One region of the Agarivorans gilvus genome, then DNA from elsewhere that is predicted to be linked to it. Evidence: predicted binding sites of a transcription regulator. Region 1 holds the regulator's gene; each other region holds the start of a gene.
The links. Region 1 encodes LexA, which represses DNA repair genes until DNA is damaged. Its sites were predicted from a motif close to TACTGTATNNNNATACAGTA; they were not measured.

Region 2: AR383_RS10340 (DNA topoisomerase III) is a predicted target of LexA. The motif match lies at 5,336-5,355, and genes of this name have one in related genera.
Region 3: dinB (DNA polymerase IV) is a predicted target of LexA. The motif match lies at 2,024-2,043, and genes of this name have one in related genera.

What each region holds. Positions count from the first base shown of each region.
Region 1 covers NZ_CP013021.1:3,166,617-3,174,429, reverse strand. The annotation lists gene AR383_RS14930 (cytochrome c oxidase assembly protein) at 1-546, opposite strand, end outside; gene ctaD (cytochrome c oxidase subunit I) at 548-2,137, opposite strand; gene coxB (cytochrome c oxidase subunit II) at 2,149-3,216, opposite strand; gene lexA (transcriptional repressor LexA) at 3,540-4,190, opposite strand; gene AR383_RS14910 (hypothetical protein) at 4,570-5,229, opposite strand; partial or broken gene AR383_RS14905 (NIPSNAP family protein) at 5,605-5,778, opposite strand; gene AR383_RS14900 (DUF6653 family protein) at 5,857-6,333, opposite strand; gene cyaB (class IV adenylate cyclase) at 6,501-7,052, opposite strand; gene AR383_RS14890 (GNAT family N-acetyltransferase) at 7,218-7,691, opposite strand.
Region 2 covers NZ_CP013021.1:2,194,404-2,202,216, reverse strand. The annotation lists gene AR383_RS10370 (class II 3-deoxy-7-phosphoheptulonate synthase) at 1-775, shown strand, start outside; gene AR383_RS10365 (DUF2301 domain-containing membrane protein) at 966-1,511, shown strand; gene AR383_RS10360 (LysE/ArgO family amino acid transporter) at 1,567-2,178, opposite strand; gene AR383_RS10355 (LysR family transcriptional regulator ArgP) at 2,271-3,173, shown strand; gene AR383_RS10350 (glycerate kinase) at 3,210-4,355, shown strand; gene AR383_RS10345 (hypothetical protein) at 4,867-5,136, shown strand; gene AR383_RS10340 (DNA topoisomerase III) at 5,365-7,326, shown strand; gene AR383_RS10335 (AbgT family transporter) at 7,345-7,813, opposite strand, start outside.
Region 3 covers NZ_CP013021.1:1,259,222-1,267,034, forward strand. The annotation lists gene AR383_RS05935 (aminoacyl-histidine dipeptidase) at 1-919, shown strand, start outside; gene dinB (DNA polymerase IV) at 927-2,009, opposite strand; gene AR383_RS05945 (hybrid-cluster NAD(P)-dependent oxidoreductase) at 2,187-4,061, shown strand; gene gloA (lactoylglutathione lyase) at 4,108-4,563, shown strand; one part of gene AR383_RS05960 (IS3 family transposase) at 4,742-4,991, shown strand; one part of gene AR383_RS05960 (IS3 family transposase) at 4,991-5,850, shown strand; gene AR383_RS05965 (alpha/beta hydrolase family protein) at 6,296-7,270, opposite strand; gene AR383_RS05970 (patatin-like phospholipase family protein) at 7,699-7,813, opposite strand, start outside.

The sequences.
Region 1 (7,813 bases):
TAACTGTGCTGTTGCTGTGTTCTTATCAACTGGCTGTTCCTCTACAGCAAATAAGGTATAAGCCAAGGTTAAAGTGGTAATGTCTTTGGGTAACGCTGGGTCTACGTAAAACAACAAGGGCATCTCTTGCTGCTGACCAGGCTCCAGTGTTTGCTGCTCGAAGCAGAAACAGCTCACCTTTTGCAAATGATTAGCCGCCAAACCGGGGCTTACCGAGGGCACCGCCTGCACGGTGCCACGCTGGCCGCTTAGATTGCTGGCACTAAAGTTAACCTTTAGGGTTTCGCCGGGGTGCACTGTTACATGGCTTTGCTGCGGGCCAAATTGCCAATTCAGTGCGCGCGGCACATAACTAATAAACTCCACGGTAATGCTACGCTGTTGGTCTACGCCAAGGCTGGCTTCGCTGGCTTGCTTGGCGGTTTTGCCGTTAATCCCGGTGACCTTGCAAAATACGTCGTACAAGGGCACCAAGGCGAAACCAAAGCCAAACATGGCCACCACCACCAGCAGCAGCCTTAGCACCAAGCGACGATGGCCAGCCATGTTATTTCACCTCTGGCGGCGTAGAGAAGCTGTGATAAGGTGCCGGCGAAGGCAAGGCATCCCACTCTAAGCCTTCAGAGCCCTCCCAAGGCTTCGCCGGAGCAGGCTCACCACTGCGAATGCACTTGATCACCATGTACAAAAAGATGAACTGCGATAGGCCAAAGGCGAAGCCGCCAATACTCACAATCGCATTCACGTCGGCAAATTGCAGCGCATAGTCGGGAATACGCCGCGGCATACCACTCAAGCCCAAGAAGTGCATCGGGAAGAACAAGACATTCACCGAAATTAGCGAGCACCAGAAGTGCAAGCGCCCTAGCCCTTCGTCATACATTTTGCCGGTCCACTTGGGTAGCCAGTAATAGGCGGCCGCCATAATCGAGAATACCGCGCCGGTGACTAATACATAGTGGAAGTGCGCCACCACAAAATAGGTATCGTGATACTGAAAATCCACCGGCGTTATCGCCAGCATCAAGCCAGAGAAGCCGCCAATGGTGAACAGAACGATGAAGGCAATGGCGAACAACATCGGCGTTTCAAAGGTAATCGAACCGCGCCACATGGTGGCCACCCAGTTAAACACTTTCACCCCCGTGGGCACCGAGATCAGCATGGTGCAATACATGAAAAACAACTCGGCCTGCACCGGCATACCGGTAGTAAACATGTGATGCGCCCAAACTAAAAAGCTCAAGCCCGCAATCGACGCGGTGGCGTAGACCATCGACGAATAACCAAACAGCTTCTTACGTGAAAAGGCCGGAATAATCGCCGAGATAATGCCAAAAGACGGCAAGATCATGATGTACACTTCGGGATGGCCAAAGAACCAGAAAATATGCTGGAACAAGACCGGGTCGCCCCCTCCCGCCGCATCAAAAAACGAGGTGCCAAAATACTTGTCGGTGAGCACCATGGTCACCGCCCCCGCCAATACCGGCATTACCGCAATTAACAAAAACGCAGTGATAAACCAAGTCCAGACAAACAATGGCAACTTCATGTATGTCATGCCGGGAGCCCGCAAGTTCATAATGGTCACGATCACATTAATTGCGCCCATGATCGAGCTTATACCCATGATGTGAATGGCAAACACAAACAAAGCGGTACTGTCTGGGCTGTATTTGGTGGATAGCGGAGCGTAGAAAGTCCAACCGAAGTTAGGGCCGCCACCTTCCATAAACAGTGAGGCCAATAACATGCTAAAGGCAAAGGGGAGGATCCAAAAGCTCCAGTTATTCATGCGTGGTAGCGCCATATCGGGCGCGCCGATCATCATCGGAATTAACCAGTTGGCAAGGCCAGTAAAGGCCGGCATCACCGCACCAAATACCATGATTAAGCCGTGCACGGTGGTCATTTGGTTAAAGAAGTTGGGGTCGACTAACTGTAAACCCGGTTGAAATAGCTCGGCGCGAATGACCATGGCCATTGCACCGCCCACAATAAACATGGTGAAACTAAACCATAAGTACATCGAACCAATGTCTTTATGGTTAGTAGTGAGTACCCAGCGCATTAATCCGCGTGGGGCATGGTGGTGTTCTTCGTGCTCTGCGTGAAGCTCGCTCATCGTGCTCATTCCCTATCTCCCTACTGCGCTGCGTTCTGCACGGCCACCACATCCTTGGCCTGCACTAAATCACCGGTATCATTGCCCCAAGCATTCCGCTCGTAGCTAATCACCGCAGCCAGTTCTTTTAAACCTAACTGCTTGCCAAAGGCCTGCATCGCCGTTCCCGGTACACCATTCACCACCACATCTATGTGTTGGCTCACTGCCCCGGTGGCAATTGGGCTGTCTTTTAAGGCCGGAAATACCCCCGGTAAACCTTCACCGTTAGGCTGGTGACACGCCGCACAAGATTTCAGATACACTTTTTCGCCCAGCTCCATTAGCTCAGCTTGGTCCATGGTCATGGCTACCAGCTCTTGCTCGGCAGCTTGTTTAGCCAGATAGGCCGCCTCTTGCTCGGCCAACCAGCTAGCGTATTCATCCTCAGGCTTGGCAATCACCACAATCGGCATGAAGCCATGGTCCTTACCGCATAACTCGGCACATTGACCGCGGTAAATGCCGGGTTTGTCGATACGCGTCCATGCCTCGTTAATAAAGCCGGGGTTGGCATCTTTTTTCACCGCAAAATCCGGCACCCACCAAGAATGGATCACGTCTTCCGAGGTCATTAAGAAGCGCACCTTTTTACCCACCGGCAATACCAAGGGGTGGTCCACCTCCAGCAAATAGTTGTCGCGTTTTTTTAGCTTGCCCTTCACCTGTTCCATGTCTGAAGCCAAGACACTGTAAAACTCTAAGTCGTGCTCAAAGTACTTGTAATGCCACTTCCACTGGGAGCCGGTGACTTGAATGGTGAGATCGGCATCGGATGGGTCTTCCATCGCTAGCAAGGTTTTAGTAGCGGGTATCGCCATACCAATCAAAATAAGGAAAGGAATAATGGTCCAAATAATTTCGACCTTAGTACTCTCGTGAAACTGGGCTGGCACCGCGCCTTTCGATTTACGATGATGGAAAATCGCCCAAAACATGGCACTAAACACCAAAATGCCAATCACACAGCAAATATAAAAAATCGTCATGTGAAGGTCGTAAACCTGCTCACTAATGGCAGTTACACCCGGGCGTAAATTAAATGACATTTCCTGCGCCAATGCAGGAAACGAACAGCATGCCAGCACTAATAGCTGAATCCCTCGGCTCACAGCGCTCTCCTTTGCAGTAGCCAAAAGCAGTGCTCGTAAACTCAACAAGCCCTGCCAAGTAAGGGGAAGGTCCCCACCAAAGCAATAAGCTGCAACCACTAAATACAACCCACAGTATATAAATTAAGCGTTAAGTTAAGGATTTGTAAATATATTGTTGTTAATTTTGTTGTTTAAGGTGAAAGATGTGATGTTAACGACAAAAGCCCAAATCAAAGGATTTGGGCTTAAAATGGGAGGGAACTATTTGAAAAAAGGACTTACATCCAGTCTGCCGTGCGGATAATGCCCACCGCCAAACCTTCAATATCCATGCTCTGATACTCAAGATCGACCTCAATAGTCGACAGTTCTTCGTTCTCGGGATGCAGATAAACCATTTTACCCTTACGCTCAAAGCGCTTCACGGTAACGTCATCGTCTAAACGCGCTACAACCACTTGCCCGTTTAGAGCGGTATTAGTTTTATGCACAGCCAGTAAGTCACCGTCCATAATGCCAATGTCTTTCATACTCATGCCCTGTACCCGTAGTAGGTAATCGGCATGGGGGTGAAACAGGTTGGCGTCTACCGCGTAGTGCGACTCGACATGTTGCTGGGCTAAAATTGGCTCACCCGCCGCCACCTGACCAATTAAGGGCAGGCCGCTCTCTTCTTCCACTGGGCTAGGCTCTTGATTAGCCCCTTCCGGCAAGTATTGCTCGCTAATACGAATGCCACGAGACGCGCCGGGGATCATCTCAATCGCCCCTTTTTTAGCTAAGGCACGCAAGTGCTCTTCAGCGGCATTAGCCGAGCGAAAGCCCAACTCTTTAGCAATTTCTGCACGAGTTGGCGGCATGCCGGTTTCAGCAATGTTGCGACGAATTAATTCAAAAACTTCTGTCTGGCGAGGTGTTAAGGGCTTCATAGTCTACCTGTAAGTTTATACAGCACACTGTTAGTATATACAGCATAGCGCATGACGCAAGGTTTAATATGAAATCAAGCAGTTGTGTGTAGATTTCAGTTTCATTGAAATGCTTTCCGCTACTTTGAAACTACACTCCATTTCTCGGATGCCCATCACAAATAAGTAGAGATTGGGGTAAAGACGGATACGAAGAGTTTAGCTAACTCGCTTTGAGGCATAAGTTACGTAGTGTAAAAGCACTATTTGGTAACGCCCGCTTAAGTGGTGAGCAACACTACCACGACACTCAATTATTACACCGTAAAAACAAAAGCCAAGCCAAATCAAACCAAAACCGCCGAACGTTGCGAATCCGTCTTAAAGCGTTTGCTAGTATTCAAGCTAGCGACTTATCTTGCCAAAACTCATACTGCACTGCCATTTCATCAATTCTCGTTCCATTGATTTGCTGAAGAGAAAAAAGCATTGCGTAATTAAATTTATCAAGTGAACTACAAACTTGCGGGCTCATGTATGCAATAATTTTATTTTTTTGTACAACATAATGAGTAGATTCATAATTCTTAATTTTTGAGTGATTTTCTATATATTTTAGGCTAGCTCTTACTCCGCTCCACATAGAGTAAAGTTTATGGTGACTTTGGTTAAGTCCCCAAATTAAACTGAGATCCATCTGTGATATATCATCCACATTTTTCTCGTTTAATAGGCTAAGCAAGAATTGACGCAATGTAAGTTCACCTTCAATCTTTTTATCCAGTTCATAATTTAACTGAGTCAAATAATCACTTAACTCTTTTTCTTGCAAACTGACAAGATGTTGCCGATGTTGTAAAACTTGAAGATAAATTTGGACGCACAATACGGTCAAAGTAAGCAGTGCAAGTATCGGAGTATAAACGCCTCCAATATATCCACCTAAGTCAGACCACTCCGAAGGGGATTGCCACAGACCAAACCCAAATTGAAAGGTATATGCAGCCATCGGTAGTACCAAAATTACCGAAACAACAATGATCAACAACTTTTGATTCACTCGATACTCCTTTTGAATACTAACAGTGAATTACCCGGGCTTCTCATTAAACCCCAGCCATTTTTACCTAGGTAAAACTCATTCCAAGTAAAATTAATTAATAATGACAATAACTTACCAGCAAAAATCGAAGTTTCACAGCGCTTATTGACAAAAGACAAAGCGAGAATAGATTTACCGCGCCAGATTTTGGCGCGGTAAATTTAATGGCATCACAACAAAACTCGTAAATTCATCAAGTTATAAAAATAGGCAAGAACGTTTCACACCCTCGACAGTCAAGATTGCGCTTTTCAATCCCTTCATCTTCGCCGAGTAGCGTAAGTGAACAAGGGAGATAAGTTGAAGTCTGTTTGAGCGTAGCGAGTTACTTCAACTTTCGAAGGTGAATAGTGCTAAAGCAATATTGTTTGCCCCCTCGGAAGGGAGAAAGTAACCATTGTGTTGACCGCCAAACTTAGCCACCAGCGGGATCCACATTTTCGCATATTCTTCGAATTCTTTAATCTTTTTAGGATCGATGACATACCTGACATAACAAGTAATCATGAGTATTAATCCTTCTCATAATGTGAGTTTATGGGAGACGCCAAACCGGTAGAACTGGCTAGCGTTTTCTTGATTGCCTTAAGACTTCAGCCACGACTGAAAGGCAGGCTTGAGATCTTTTACGTCTTGATACAGCCATACCATTCGATCGACGAACCAAGTCTTAGTAAACATTAACCAAGCTGTACTCAGAATCATTAAGGCAAAGTCCATTGCATACAGACTATAAAACCAAAACGGTAAACCCACTATCTGTAGCAAGACTATCTTTTTACAGGCTCGCAAATGATGTTCAGGAATAAGACCTTCATTCTTGTAATGCAGGTAGACGCGCTCACCAAAAGTGCCCATCGATGCCCAGTTATTAGTGGTTTTGGGCGCAGCAAATAGCCTTGGATTTAACCACGTCCATAAGCTCACTAGCATTAGTGCCGCCAAAGTCCACCATCCTAATAGCTCTCTTGTGGCCAAGGCGATGGTAAACAAAGGCAAGATTGAAAAGCGGGAATAAACGCTCAAAGGATTCGAATGTCGTTGCCATGAACTTTCATCCATTGACATAAGCCTTTCGGATAGTTTCAAAATATCCATTGTTGCTCCTGAGTATCCACGTTGCATATCCTTATGCCAGTCAAGTTGCGTAATGTCGTTTAGCTACAAACATTCGCCTTGTTGAATAGGGAACCTAGCTAAAATTTAGCGACTGATAACCAAGTCGTATATTAAACGCCTTTTTCCATAAACATTTGCTTGTAAGATTTAGTTTGCAGTGCGTCTTTGCTTAGACCAAATTGCAGCGCTAAGGCTTCTATTTGCGACTTATAAATTGATAACTTCGCTTCGTCGTCCGTCATGATGGCAAATTCGGCAAAATCACCGATACCTTCTAAGGAGTCCACCGTGATATGAAACTCTCCAACAAAGTAAATGCTGCGCGTTTTATGCGCTTTTAGCACCACTTCAAAACCCATGGTTTTTAGCATGCTCTTGGCATTTGAGACATCTTTGATATCGGTGGCTTCACACCGCTCTGGTTCAGGCCCCTTTACAATCCATAACTTGATGCCTGAAGGCTCCATCTTACGAATACAGATACTTATATTATCAGCTTCTAACGAGCGATTGGGCCGATCAAAATACCAATCGCTTTCGCTATTATCTTGAAGCATAACTTCATGAGGGATACCACTTAGTGTATTCAAGAACTGTGCTTTTGAGGGTAAGCGGTATTTAAGCTCTACTTCATATTTTCCTTGGAAGTGGGAGTGATTCATATGCGATACCAACTAAAAAATAAGATACTAACACAGCTAGACTGGTGCAGAACATCACCAGCGCCATTTACCAACAACAAGAAACAAACGCCCCTATACAACCCGTTAATTAAGCACAAAGTAAAAACAAATGGCTCGGCGAGTTTGCTCCCCGTTGCAGATTTGTTAGCTAGCTATTTCCAATACCATTGGAACATCAATTATACCGTTTTGCTGTCTAATGCCGTCGATACGTTGGAAGCCAAAATGTTCATAAACATGCTCAGCATTCACCGCCGAATTAACCGTAAAACGCCCCGGATTCCCATTGGTTAAAGCTTCGGCCTTAACCGCTTCCCACAACCTACGAGACAAGCCTTGGCCCTGATAACTATCGTCAACAAATAGGTGGTACAGATGTGAATAGTCACGAATACCAGCCACCCCAACGATGTCTTCATCAGCAGTGGCTGCAACAATATAAAAGTAATTGCCGGACAAATAAGCGCCTACATTTTCTGCAGACATTGAAGTGAGTAGGATATGACGTGCAGACTCAGCGAAACTCGGACACACGTATTTTTCCGTTAGCGATAAAATCAACTGACTAATTGCCGCAGCATCACTGCTCGTCGCTTTTCTTAAATGAATACTCATCATTAATCCTATTTACTGCCCCAACTGCCCCAACTGCCAAACGCGCTTAAACCTCTGGTCTTTAGGCCACTTTAAAACAATCGCCAGGCTAAAGCAGCCTGCTAATGCAGATTACCGACGTCAGT
Region 2 (7,813 bases), 970 kb from region 1:
GAGCCCACTAGGCGAGCGTTACGAAGCGATTGCCGGTAGCATTGAAGAATCTTTAGCCTTCATGAATGCCTGTGGTATTAACCCTGAAACCGCACCGCAATTGCGTGAAACCAACCTGTACACTTCCCACGAAGCGCTACTATTGCCTTACGAGCAAGCACTGACTCGTTGTGACAGCTTAACCGGTAAGTGGTACGACTGTTCGGCACATATGTTGTGGATTGGTGACCGTACTCGTCAAATCGACCATGCTCATATTGAGTTCTTGCGCGGTGTAGAAAATGCCATTGGCCTTAAAGCTGGCCCGACTACCGATCCTGAAGAGCTACTAAAAATTATCGACATTATTAACCCGAACAACGAAGCCGGTCGCTTAAACCTGATCGTGCGTATGGGCGCTGATAAAGTGGCTGATCACCTACCTGCCTTAATTAAAGCGGTTGAGCGTGAAGGAAAGAATGTTGTTTGGAGCTGTGACCCAATGCATGGCAATACCATTAAAGCGCCAAATGGTTATAAAACCCGTAGGGTTGACGACGTATTACGCGAAGTACAGCAGTTCTTCCAAATCCACAAAGCCGAAGGCAGCTATGCCGGTGGTGTTCACTTTGAGATGACCGGACGTAACGTGACCGAATGTGTAGGTGGTGCTTTCCAAATTACCGAGCACGATTTAGCTCAGCGTTACCACACTTACTGTGATCCACGCTTAAATGCTGACCAAGCTTTAGAGTTGGCCTTCCTAATTGCCGACCACATTAAAGCTGCTCGCTAATTAGCGAGTGGTCTAGCTGTTTGATAAAGCCACCTGCGGGTGGCTTTTTTGTAGCTTGCTTAGCCTTAATATTGTTATTCTCTGGGCTTTGTTAGGCTTCGCTAAAATGCCTAGTAGCGATTGCTATTTTCTGTGGCCAGCGCTTTAATACAGCTAATCTTGTTGTCGCTAGTGCATAAGGAGCATGCTGGTGGCCAATCCTGAATATAAAGAAAATCTAGACCGCATCGATGTGTTTAGTGTGTTGAGCTACCGCTTAGGCTGGCTTGGTTTAAGCTTCAGTTTTATCGCGGCCGCCTATCAGCTGCTGGTGAACCAATGGGTCTGGCAGCCGTTATGGTTATTGGCGGGCTGTGTAGCCTTACAAGCCTTTAATTTACACCTTTATAGCAAGGCTATACGTTACCTTATACAAGGCCTAGCCTGGCTGGGTTTGTGGCTGGCCATGGCCTTTTATTTATGGCATTGGCCGCTGTTATCCTACCTTTCCTTGGCCTGTTTTTACGCCGTTGTGGCAGGGCTCGCCTTTAAAGAGAGTTTTTGTTTTAACTTGGGGCAGCTGCGTTGGTTGGGCGGTTTGCTGGCGCTGGAATATGGTCTGCGGTTTTCACCGTGGTTAGGTTCGCGCGGGATCTTGCTGCTAGTGATTGCCGGGCTGTGCTCTTATATTAGTTACCAAAAGTGTCGCCAAGCGCTATATCTGGATGTGGGCAAGCGCGATAACTATGAAATCTAGGTTTAATTTAACTGCCAAGCACGCCAATTGGCGGCGTGCAGTGGCGAAATAGAGCCTAGCCAAATACAAACTTTAATAAGTAGCCGGCCAAGCCAAACATCATCAGCCCAATCACACCGTCAATGACTTGCTGGGCGCGCGGTCTAGCCAACCAAGGCGCGAGTTTTGCGCCCAATAAAGCCAAGCTAAAAAACCACAGAAAAGACGCACTAATGCCGCCAGCCACAAACATCGGTCTATGCTCGGTGCTGATATTGGCGGCAAAACCTCCCAGGATCACAATGGTATCGATGTACACATGAGGGTTAAGAAAGGTAAAAGCGCAGCAGGCTAGAATGATCGCCTTTAGCTCGTGTTTCGCTTCACCCCGCGCAAATTGACTCTTGCCTTGCCAAGCGCGCTGCAAACACTGGTAACCATAAACCAGCATGAAGCCCGAACCTAGCACGCTAATGCTGTACAGCAGCCACGGGTAGGTGCTGAAAAGTTGTGCGCCGCCCCATACGCCTAAGCTCATAAAAAATACGTCGGCCATCGAGCAAAAGCTGGCTACCAGTAAGTGATGGCGGCGACGGATCCCCTGATTCAGCACAAAGGCGTTTTGCATGCCAATTGGCATGATCAGCGAGGCCATTAAACTGAGGCCGGTGAAGTAACTGCTAAACATAATATCCAATAAATAAGGGGGAATGGCAGGACTATACCCAGCTAATCTGCTTTAATATAGCTAATAATTTTAATCTTAAATAAGTTTTGCTAATGAGTTTCGCCGATATCGATTACAAGTTACTTAAAGCCTTAGAGGCGGTAGTGAGTGAGCAAAGTTTTGAGCGTGCCGCGCTGCGTTTACACCTTACCCAATCGGCAGTTTCGCAACGAATTAAAAGCCTAGAGAATCAGCTGGGCCAGCCCTTATTGATCCGCTCCCAGCCCTTAATGGCGACTGAATTGGGCCAGCAGTTATTAGGCCACTACCAGCGGGTGCAACAGCTAGAAACCGAACTGGCTCAGCAGCTAAGCTTGGGCGATAAGCGGGCTCAGGCCCTGCCTTTGGCGGTTAATGCTGACAGCTTAGCCAGTTGGCTCATTCCGGCCTTAAGTCCCACCTTGCAACAGCAGCATGTGGAAATGAACCTATATGTGGAAGATGAATCGCGCACCTGGCAACGGATGCGTAGCGGTGAAGTGCTGGCCTGCGTCACCAGCAAGGCAAAACCGATAGCTGGCAGTGATAGCCAGTTTCTGGGTTACATGGAATATTTATGTGTAGCAACGCCGGAATTTGCCCAGCGCTTTTTTCCTCAAGGGGTGAATCGTGACAGTTTGAGCAAGGCGCCGGCGATGTCTTTTGACCAGCACGATGACATGCACATTCAATTTTTATCCGAGCATTTTTCTTTGCAGCCGGGAGAGTACCCCTGCCATACGGTGCGTTCGTCTGAAGCCTTTATCGAGCTGGCTTTAGCCAGTGGTGCCTACAGTTTAAATCCGCGCTTACAAATGGCCGAACACTTAGCCGATGGGCGACTGATTAACCTGCTGCCCGAGCTACAAGTGCGGGTGCCACTATACTGGCATCATTGGCAATTAGCAGGTAAGTTAATGAAAGACTTAAGTGAACAAATTCGCAGCTATACTCAAACTTGTTTACCGCAGCGTTAGTCAGTTGCTAGGAACATAGATAGATAAGGACAGCCGATGAAGATTGTTATTGCACCTGATTCATTCAAAGAAAGCCTAACTGCCATGGAAGCGGCGGAGATGATAGAACAAGGCTTTCAAAGTGTTTTCCCCGATGCCGAATACTGTAAAGTGCCGCTGGCCGATGGCGGCGAGGGCACGGTGCAGGCCATGGTAGATGCCACGGGCGGGCAAATTATGCCGGTCTTAGCTACTGGGCCAAGAGGCAATCAAGTGGAAGCCTTTTTTGGTGTGCTCGGCGACAAGCAAACCGCGGTGATTGAAATGGCCGCCGCCTCTGGGCTGCATTTAGTGGAGCCGGCCCTGCGCGATCCGCGTAAAACCTCTAGCTACGGTACTGGCGAGTTAATCGCCGCCGCCCTAGATGCGGGCGCGACTAAACTGATTATCGGCTTGGGCGGTAGCGCCACCAACGATGCCGGTGTGGGCATGTTGCAAGCCTTGGGCGCACAGTTTTTTGACCAGTTTAACAAGCCGCTAAAACGCGGCGGCGCCGAGCTTATCGAGCTAGAACGCATCGATATTTCAGGCCTAGACCCGCGCTTAGCCGAAGTTGAAATAGAAGTGGCCTGCGATGTAGATAACCCCCTCTGCGGCGAGCAGGGTGCTAGCGCGGTATTTGGCCCGCAAAAGGGGGCCACGCCAGAGATGATCCGCCAGTTAGACGCCGCACTGGGGCGTTTTGCTTCGGTGGTATTTAGTCAGTTTGGTATCGACATTATGCACGTAGCAGGCAGTGGCGCCGCTGGCGGCTTAGGTGCGGCCTTGTTAGCCTTTATGCAGGCGGAATTGCGCCCCGGAGTGCAAATTGTTACCGAAGCGGTGGATTTAGCGAGCAGCCTAGAAGGTGCCGACTTGTTGATTACCGGTGAAGGGCGCATCGACAGCCAAACCATTGCTGGTAAAACTCCCTATGGTGCGGCGCAAGTCGCCATGCAATATGGCGTGCCGGTGATTGCCTTTGCCGGAGCCATGTTACCGGGTTACGAGGTGGTGCACGAGCATGGTATTAACGCGGTCTTTTCCATCGTGCCCGGCCCCTGTGATTTAGCCCACGCGATAGAGCAGGCCGAAGCTAACCTATTAGTTGCGGCGCAAAACGTTGCAGCCACGATTAAACTCAGCCAAGAGATGCTTGGCTAGGTGTACAAAGCTGGCTAGAGAAGAATTGATAAAATAGTTGCGTAGCAGGATGATATTAGCGAGAGTTGAGAGTGCCATTCTTACCGTGGATGATTATAATTTGCTGGTTAGGGCGAATGAATAGAGTGCCCATCCTGTTTCAGCTATTCAAGTGAAGTCTGCAAAAAACACAATGTCATAAATAACGCAAAGATAACTAGCCAATCTCCTGTTTTTTTTGATAGATTTATAAACGTCGGTGATATTGCTCTATATGGCGCCATTATTTATGAGTTCATCTATCAATGTATAGACATAATAGGCGACATCAGTGGCTTCTTTATTAGTATTCTTTCTATGAACAGCGGCTCAGATATAGACATATCGCGGTGCTGTTCGATTGTGACTTTGCCTTTAACGGTGTGATTTTAGTTTGACTAAATCATGATGAATGCGAGGAAGTTGGCGCTTTCACTGAGAATCATTATTGCTATGGCTTTATGAAATTATTAACAACAAGGAAGTAAACATTATGATCGGAGTTATTTTATGGTTAGTTTTTGCAGTTTGCGTCGGAGTATTGGCTGCAAATAAAGGGCGTTCAGGAATAGGTTTCTTTCTGATCTCTTTAATTTTGTCGCCATTAATTGGTTTGATAATTACTCTTGTAGTTTCTCCAGTGACTGAAAAGGTTGAAGCTGCAGCAATTGAGTCGGGAACCCAGAAAAAATGCCCTAAATGCGCAGAGTTAGTAAAAAATGAAGCTGTTATTTGCAAGCACTGCCAAGCTGAATTGGCATAAAGCCATAATAGGATAGCAGGAGGTATTTAAACTCCTGCACCCACTTCATTCGTAATGCAGTTCGACACAAGGTGCTTCATTTAGAGTAGTTTAAGTAGTGGATTCAAAGTTAACCCTTGTTTTTTTACTTCTAATTATTTCCCTTGATAACCTTAGCCAACAGAAAACCTTCCAATAAAACGCCAACTTATACTAGAATGACTGTATAAAATAACAGTGGTTGTCGTTGTGCGTCTTTATATTGCCGAAAAACCCAGTTTGGCGCGGGCCATTGCTGCGGTGTTACCTAAACCTCAGAAAAAGTATCAAGGCTATATTGAACTGGCCAATGGTGACTGCGTGACTTGGTGTATTGGTCATTTGCTAGAGCAAGCCGAACCCGCCGATTACGATGCCAGATACAAGCAATGGCGTTTTGAACACCTGCCGATTTTCCCTGAGCAGTGGCAATGGCGGGCTAAATCTAAAACCGCTAGCCAGTTGAAAGCGATTAAAGGCTTAATTAAGCAAGCCACTAGCTTGGTGCATGCCGGCGACCCAGACCGTGAAGGGCAGTTGCTGGTGGATTTAGTCATCGAGCACTGCAAAACCAAGGCGGCCTTAAAGCAAGCTTGCCAACGTTTGTTGGTGAGTGATCTCACCCCCGCGGCGGTGGCGCGCTCCTTAAAACAGTTAAAACCCAACCAGCAGTTTGCTGCGCTGTCTAGCTCGGCCTTGGCGCGAACTCGCGCCGATTGGCTGTATGGGATTAACCTCACTCGCGCTTATACCCTTAAAGGCCAACAGCAGGGTTATTCTGGGGTGCTGTCGGTGGGGCGAGTGCAAACTCCAGTACTGGGTTTAGTGGTGAGGCGTGACCAAGCCATTGCCGAGTTTGTTAGCCGCCCTTTTTATCAGGTGGAAGCCGAGCTGCAAACCCAGCAAGGCGAGCGCTTTAAGGCGCTGTGGCAGCCTAGTGAGGCCTGCTTGCCTTATCAAGATGAGGATGGTCGAGTGCTGAGTCGGTCCCTAGCCGAGCATGTGGTAAAGCGGATTCAGCAGCAGCCCGCAACAGTGGATACGCTCAAGCAGCAAGACAAGCAACAAGCGCCGCCCTTGCCCTATAACCTCTCTAGCCTGCAAATTGATGCGGCCAAGCGTTATGGCTATAGCGCCAAGCAGGTCTTAGATATTTGCCAAAACCTGTATGAGCGGCACACCCTAATTACCTATCCGCGCTCCGATAGTCGCTACTTGCCTAAGCAACATCATGGCGAGGCGCCGGAGGTGCTCGCCGCGCTTAAGGCCAATAGTGAAGAATTGGCCAAAGCCTGTAGTGAGGCCGATCCCAGGTTGCGTAGCAAGGCCTGGAACGATGCCAAGGTAGATGCTCACCATGCGATTATTCCCACCACCAAGCGCCAAGCAGCGGGCAAACTCGGCGAAGCGGAGCGGCGCGTTTATCTGTTAATTGCCCGCCAATATTTGGCGCAGTTTTATCCGCATTATCGTTATGCCCATAGCGAGGTCACAGTGCAGATTGCCGAGGGCCTGTTTAAGGCTAGCGCCAATCAGGTGCAAGACTTAGGTTGGAAGGTTTTGTTTCCCCGTAAACAGAATGACGAGGAACAAACGCTGCCGCCACTTAGCCAAGGACAAAAACTACATTGTATTGATGCCAGAGTGCTGGATAAACAAACTCAGCCGCCCAAAGCCTTTACCGACGCTAGCCTGTTGGCGGCCATGACTGGCATTGCCAAGTATGTGCAAGATCCCAGCTTAAAGGCGGTATTAAAAGAGACTGACGGTTTGGGCACCGAGGCGACCCGAGCGGGGATCCTCGACTTGCTATTCAAGCGCGGTTTTTTGCTGCGTCAGGCCAAGCAAATTCATGCTAGCGACAGTGCTAAGGCTTTGGTCGCTGCCTTGCCAGAATTATGTGTGTGGCCAGATATGACCGCGCACTGGGAGCAGCAATTAAATGCCATTAGTCAGCGTCAACACAGTTATCAGGCCTTTATGCAGCAACTGCAAAGTCAGCTGCATCAGCTGGTGGAACAAAGCGCGATGGTGAGTGCTCAGGCCTTTGTTGGCCTAGCCAAGCCCGCCAAGGCCGGGCGTAAAAACTATGCGCGGCGGAGTAAGGCGGGTGGTCAGCGCGCTGCTACCGCCAAACGCACCAATAAAAAACGCGCCACAGCGGCGCGTTAGTTGTTTATTCAAGCCAAACTACATAGCTGGGTAAATGTAGCTGGCACCCAAGCCTAGCGGTAAACCCAAGGCCCAGTAGGCGAGTAGGAATAAGGTCCAGAAAATAGCTAAGGCAATCGAGTAAGGCAGCATGGTGGCGACCAAGGTGCCGATACCGGCATTTTTCATGTATTTCTGACAGTACACAACTACCAGTGGGAAGTAAGGCATTAATGGGGTGATGATGTTCGAGCTAGAATCACCAATACGATATGCCGCTTGCACGAGATCGGGTGAGATGTTCATTTGCATTAACATCGGTACTAGCACCGGTGAAATCAGTGCCCATTTAGCCGATGAAGAACCCACAAATAGGTTAACCAATACCACTAATACAATCATGCCCACGATGGTGGCAGGTGCCGCCATACCAATGGCTTGTAAGAAGTTTGCCCCCTTAACCGCCATTAATACCCCAATGTTAGACTGGCCAAAAGCCCAAACAAAC
Region 3 (7,813 bases), 1.9 Mb from region 1:
TGGCGGCGATACCTGCATTAGTTTTGCCCTTGAACAACAAGCCAGCACGCCACAACAGGCGGCTATGAAGCTCAGCATCAAAGGCCTTAAAGGCGGCCACTCGGGCTGTGATATTCACACCGGCCGCGCCAACGCCAACAAATTACTAGTACGTATACTGGCAGCCATGCAACAACAAGGACTGGAGCCGGTATTAAGTACCATTCAAGGTGGTAGCCTACGCAACGCCATTCCTCGAGAAGCCAGCTGCTGCGTGCTTTACTCAGCCGACAAACAAGCCGAGTTAAACAACTTGCTAGAGCAACAGATTGCCCAGCTGCAAGACGAATACGGCCTGGTTGAAACCGGCCTTGAAGTGTTGGCGAAAAGCATTGATTGCCCCAGCCACAGTTTAAGCCCAGCCCTATCTCAACAAATAATCGCCAGCTTAAACGCCTGCAACAATGGCGTAGTAAGCATGAGCCAAACGGTGCCAGGCGTGGTAGAAACCTCCTTAAATATTGGGGTAATTAGCCAAAGCGCAGAGAGCATTGATATTAAAATCTTGGTGCGCTCGCTGATTGATTCAAGCCGCTTACAAGTTGAAGCCAGCTTAGCCTCATTATTTAGCCTGTGTAATGCCAAGGTTAGCCATAGCGGTGCTTACCCCGGTTGGAAGCCTGACAATAACTCCACCATGAAGAGTGTGGTTCAACAAAGCTACCAACAGCTGTTTGGCCAATGCCCAGAAGTGATGGTAATACATGCGGGTTTAGAGTGTGGGCTATTTAAAAGTGCTTACCCAGACTGGGACATGGCCTCGTTTGGCCCCACCATTAAATTCCCCCACAGCCCCGACGAAAAAGTAGAAATTGCCGCGGTTGAAAAATACTGGCAACTACTGCTAAGCGTATTGCAAAACATCCCCGCAAAGGCTTAGTTAAGTACTAAAGCTCAAACGGCAAAGCCAGTTGTGCAGACTGGTTTTGCTGCGGATGAGCCAAACCAATATGAACCCCAATGAGACGCACCGCCTTACCCTTGCCTCTTGCGAGGGCCTCGTCTAACAAACTCAACAATAGGGTTTCGTCTATCGCTTGGCATTGCTGCTCTTTAGTGGTTTGGCGAAAATCGGCAAACTTTACCTTCACGCCTAACTTGTTGATATTCGCCTCTTGTAAGTGTCGTTCACTGCGCCGCCGCAGCTCGGGCAATAAACCCATTAGCCGCTCGGCCAATAAGCTGGGGTCACCCTCATCTTGAGCAAAGGTGCGCTCTACCGCCACCGATTTACGCTGCCGTTCACTCGATACTTCACGCTCATCAATGCCTTGGCAACGCAGCCACAGCATATCGCCAAATTTACCAAAACGATGCTTTAACTCTGCCCGCTCGGCGCGGCGCACGTCGGCTCCGGTGTACAGCCCTTGCTGATGTAACTTCTCAATACTGACTTTACCCACACCAGAGATCTTTTCTAAGGCCAATTGTTCGATAAACTCGCTCACCTGCTCTGGGCAAATGACGAATAAACCATTGGGCTTGTTAATATCGGAGGCAATCTTGGCGAGAAACTTCACCGGCGCCACACCTGCTGAGGCTGTTAAGCCGGTTTCATTAAAAATATCTTGGCGGATCTGCTGAGCAATCAAAGTGGCCGAACCTTGGCATAATTCACTATTGCTCACGTCGAGGTAGGCTTCATCTAAAGACAGCGGCTCAACCGCTTCTGCATACCGATGAAAAATGGCTTGAATCTGCTGGCTCACTTGCTGATACACCGCCATACGCGGTGCTACCAGCTGTAAATGCGGGCAAAGTTGTAAGGCCTTATGCGTAGGCATGGCCGAGCGAATGCCGTATTCCCTTGCCAAATAATTGCAAGTAGTTAGCACGCCTCGGCCCCCGCGCATGCCTCCCACCGCTAAGGGAACATCGGCCAAGTGTGGCTGGTCACGCATTTCTACGGCAGCATAAAAACAGTCCATATCAACATGGATAATTTTTCGCGGGTGAACTGCCGATGCCATGAAAAAACGCCTAATACTGTATTTTTATACAGTATAACTATCAATACAATAAATGCCAGCAGAATAAATGCCACGCTTTAGCCCTACTCATCTAAGCTTAATTTTGCATTTGCTATGGTGTCATTATCACTGCTTCAGTAGTATTAAAATACTCTGCAAAACAAAGGAATTTAGCTAGTGAATCAGCCGCGTGTTAGCCAACTAAGTATTTATCCCATCAAATCCACCGCAGGGATCCACCTTAACCGTGTATTTGTTGAAGAGTACGGTTTAGCCTTTGATCGACGTTTTGTGGTCGCCGATTTGAGCGGCAAGCAAATCACTGCCAGAACCCACCCGAAACTGGCCCAAGTTCACAGTGCGCTAACCGCCAGAGGTTTGCAATTACGCGCCCCAGAAATGGCCAGTTTAAACATCATTTACGCCGATTTTTCTGATGATTACCGTTCGGTTAATATTTGGAAGGACGGGGTGCAAGGCCAGCACTGCCATGATGACTACGATACATGGTTTAGCCACTATCTTGGTGAACCCTGCCAATTGCTGTTTTTTGGCGAACAGTCTTCACGCTTGGTAAAACAGCGCGATACCCAGGTGGCCTTTGCCGATGGCTATCCCTTGTTGCTGATCTCAGAAGCCTCTTTGGAAGATCTCAACCTACGCTCAACACTTACTCACAGCATGACGCAATTTCGCCCCAACTTAGTGGTGAAAAATACCGAAGCCTTTGCCGAAGACGGCTGGAAGCGATTCCGCATTGGCGATGTAGAGTTTGAAGTACAAAACGGCTGTTCTCGCTGCATCTTCACCACCCTAGACCAAAGCAGCGGCGAGTTTCCCCCCACTAAAGAACCTTTAACAACCTTGGCGGAATATCGCAAAGGTGACGATGGCAATGTTTACTTCGGACAAAATGTGGTGGCCTTAAACAGCGGCACGATTAGCATTTATGACCCGGTGGAAGTACTGGAAACTAAAACACCCGAGCACTACCCAGAAAACATTAGTAAACGTAAACAAGCCGAGCCCACCAAATCTAGCTGGCAACAAGGCGAAACCATAAATTTACAATGCATTGCCAAAAAAGCCGAAACCCACGATTTAACCACCTATATTTTTGCCGCGCCACCGCATCGCCAGTGCGACTATCAAGCGGGGCAATACTTGGCTTTTGATTTTGAAATAGACGGCAAACCTGAGCACCGCAACTACACTCTGTCCAGTTCGCCCAGCCGCCCAGAGCGCTTGGCCATCACTGTGAAAAGCTTAGAACAAGGCTTGGTCTCTAATTGGCTACATCAGCACTTTACGCCGGGCATGAGTTTAGCGGTGCGCGCCCCCAGCGGCGATTTTCACCTACAACGCACCAACAACCAAAAACTGCTGCTACTCTCTGCGGGCAGTGGCATTACGCCAATACTGTCGATGCTGCGTTACTTAAGTGATATGAACATAGCGAAAGACATTGTGTTTTTACATAGTGCTCGCCGCGAGCAAGACTTAATGGCTCAAGCAGAAATCGCGCTACTCGCCAGTAGTTTCAAACACTGCCAAGTGCATTACACCCTCACCCAAGAGGCAACTAACTCTTGGCAGGGTTATCAAGGCCGGCTTAATCGTGGCATGTTAATGGATATTGCCGATTTAGAAGAGCGCAGCGTATTCATTTGTGGGCCTCAAGGTTTTATGCAAAGCGCCAAAGAACAACTACTGGCCTTAGGTGTGCACCAAGATGAGATTTTCGAAGAAAGCTTTGGCCACGCGGTAGAGCCCGTTAGCCAGTCTAAACCGGTTAATATTTTGTTTGATAGCTGGGATACCTATGTGCAGGGTAATAACCAACAAAATATACTAGAACAAGCTGAACAAGCAGGCCTACAATTACCCTACTCCTGCCGTGGTGGTTTTTGTGGCACTTGCAAAGTTAAACTGCAAAGTGGTGAGGTTAAGCAACTAGAAGACAGCGGCCTTAGCGATGCAGAGAAACAACAAGGCTACATTCTTAGCTGCAGTTGTATACCCGAGAATGATCTATGTATCACCCATGATTAAACTCATTCAATTCACCCTTACTTTAACCAATAGATAGGAAGACCCCATGAAGTTTCTTCACACTATGGTCCGCGTACGAGACCTTGACGAATCTATGCATTTTTATTGTGATCTGCTAGGCATGAGCGAAGTTCGTCGCTACGACAGCGAACAAGGCCGCTTTTCATTGATTTACTTGGCCGCCGACGAAGACATAGAACGGGTTAAAGCCGAACAAGCACCTTGTTTAGAGTTAACCTACAACTGGCCAGATGAAGACGGTAATCAAGAACAATATACTGGCGGGCGTAACTTCGGTCATATTGCGGTTTCAGTGGAAGACATCTACGCGCTGTGTGACAAACTTCAACAAGCAGGCGTTACTATTAATCGTCCTCCGCGTGACGGCCATATGGCCTTTGTAGTATCACCCGACGGCATTTCGGTAGAGCTACTACAACAAGGCGAATCCCTAGCTCCACAAGAGCCTTGGGCCTCTATGCCAAGTACCGGCAGCTGGTAACTCTAATCGCTAACGACAAGTGTAAATAGGGCGATACAGTTAGTTTCAACTGTTCGCCCTATTTTTGTTCTTCAAACAGTTAAACCAAGCTAGAAAAAATCAACTAAAGTGTCCACTTCCCCTAAAATGACACAAATTTAAATGGAGTTTTCTACACTCATTAACGTAGGAGAACGCCATGAAAAAATCACGCTTTACCGAAACGCAGATCGTCAACATTCTCAAAGAAGCTGACGCGGGGATGAAGGTCGAAGATATCTGTCGTAAACACGGAATGAGTAACGCCACGTACTATAAGTGGAAATCTAAGTACGGTGGCATGGATGCTTCTGAACTCAAGCGAGTCAAAGAGTTGGAAGAGGAAAATTCGAAGCTGAAAAAGTTATTTGCCGAAGTCAGTTTGGAAAACCATGCGATGAAGGAACTCTTCGCAAAAAAGGGCTGGTGACAGCAGAAAAACGGAGCTGTGCCCAATTATTGGTCGGTGCCGGCTTGAGCATTCTGAAAGCCTGTACCTTGGCTGACATCAGCCGTTCAAGTTATTACCGGCCATTAGTCGATTGGCGTCAAAGGGATGCTGCTGTCATTGATGCGTTGAATTCTGAGCTTAAGAAGTCCCCCAGAGCGGGCTTTTGGAAGTGCTTTGGCCGACTGCGTTACAAAGGGTATCCATTCAATCATAAGCGCGTTTATCGCGTGTATTGCCAAATGGGACTCAACCTTAAACGGCGGGTTAAACGAGTATTACCGAAGCGAATTGCGCAACCATTACAGGTTGAAGCGAAAGCCAACTATCAATGGGCCTTAGATTTTATGCATGACGGACTTTATTGCGGGAAACGCTTCCGCACACTTAATGTAGTAGATGAAGGTACGCGGGAATGCCTTGCCATTGAGGTAGATAGTTCATTGCCAGCAGAGCGCGTTGTACGCGTACTTGAGCAAATTAAAGCTGAGCGTAGTCTACCGGTTCAATTACGAGTCGATAACGGGCCTGAGCTTATCTCGGCAAGGCTGACAGATTGGTGTGAACAGCACCATATTCAACTGGTTTATATCCAGCCAGGTAAGCCTCAGCAAAACGGATTTGTGGAACGTTTCAATGGCTCGTTCCGTCGAGAATTTTTGGATGCGTATTTATTTGAATCGCTAGAACAAGTCCGAGAAATGGCTTGGTTCTGGCGTTTGGATTACAACGAAGAACGAACCCATGAAAGTCTCGGTAATTTGCCACCGGCTGCTTACCGAGCAAAACTGGAAAACTCTACTTTAGAACTGTCTCATTAATGGGGAAGTGGACAGCACCAATTGTGGCTCTAATGGGTATGCTCTTAGGATTAGCCCCTTCTAGACGATCGACTTTAATACCGAAATGTTCAGGAGCAACACGTTTACGATGAAATAAATATCACAGCTTTACAACAATAGTGGTGAGCTATTTTTGGTATGAAACTGCGACTCGCTCAACAAGCTTTCATCTTTTAGCGGTATACATTTCATGCACCTTAACCATAAGGGCATTCTTTTCGAGAAAAAACAACAATCACAGGTAGTTAGCTCAAGGGAATCTGTAAGTATTTTAAATTGGATTACCCACAATAACAGCTACCTAAAGGCTTATTATCCGTCATGCTTATTCCTAGCTCTTAAAAATAATCAGTCCCACAAGGCTTTATTCGCCGTATCTTTGGGAGTGAGCCCAAGCCAGCATCATAATTCATTAGCCAAATAGCTAAATGTTACGCTGTTCTAACCAAGCTAAAATTGTCGGTATAAATTCCACGGCAAAAGCATCTTGCTCTAACCACATGAGTTTAATCCATTGCAGAGCCCCAATAGTTTGACCGCTAAATGAATCTGCCTTTAGCATTGCATGACTAGCATTAGCTATTAGCATTGTAGTGACAAAACTATTGCTATTCTCTTTCCAAGAGGCAAACTCTTGCTTTGCATTTACATTGAGATCTTTATCACCCCATAGATATAAACTAGGCACTTTAATCTCTGAATAATCTTGTTTTGCATCCGATTTAAAGTTGTTTAAGACAAACTGAAAACGCTCTTTGGTCATAGCGTTCTTTCCAGCAAACTTTACATATTCACTATACGATGGAGCCTGTAGCAAAAATGAAATTTCTCTGGTGTAGTCAGCTAAAGCAGCGCTGATTTGCTTGTTATTTTTACCCGCCAATTGACTGTGAATTTTTGTGTAATACCGGCCCTGCTCAACCCAATTAGTAGCGAAGCCAATACCAATAACAAAACCCATTTTTGAGTTTTGATTTGATATGGCAGGTAAGACCCAGCCAGCTTGGCTAAAACCGATAAGCCCCGTAGTTTGAGCTGTAAAATTATATCTATGTTGAACAAAGTCTATTGCAGCTAAGACCTCAGATTGTCGATCAAACATGGTCTGCTCAAGCCAATCTCCTGAAGACCCCCCTACATTTGGCTTATCCCAGCTAAACACAGCATAGCCATTTTGTCTTAGTGGCTCCCAAATAAGATTGTAATAGCCTCCTGCATCATAGGTCATCGCCCCATCACCATGAACAAAAAGTAAAATCGCTTTAGCTGGTTTGCCATTGGTGCTTGCAAGGTAATGCCCAGATAAACGAGTATTTTTGTGCTTAAAGGTTACTTCTTCAGCGAAGCAATAGGTGAATGAAGATATGGCAAAAAATAATGACGCAATCAACCTAATCATCTCGCCTCCATCAAGTGATATCCACTAAAGAGAATTAAAATAGCCTACCTAAACTAAATCACTAAACAATGACAATTACAATTACACTAGGCTGCCGCTACTAAAACAAAACCAACATTAACATCTTTTAGTCATAACAAAGCTAAGACAAGACTAAAAAATAACTTAAAAACAACAACATTGGCTACTAAACAAGGCTTAACGAAACTTTAACCTAACGCTAAATAAGACAAAGCCGTGTAATTGTGGAATAACGCAGCCCTCTTTAATAATGATGAGATTGAGGGGAATAACACTACCCAAGAGATTACGATACCGGATAAGAGAATGCTTATCCGAGCCGACGGCTGCCAGAGAATAACACGAGGAATTTAATGTAGCTGGGCAGATATTGATTGCTCGACAAACCAGGCCGATCTCAGGTTAGATTAAAAACGGTGAGCGCTATTCCACGCCTTGATCGCTCCTTTACCGGCTTCGACACCGTTTTGATATGCCTGTTGTAGGGATTTGGTATCACGGCTCAACCTTTTGAGCTGGAAA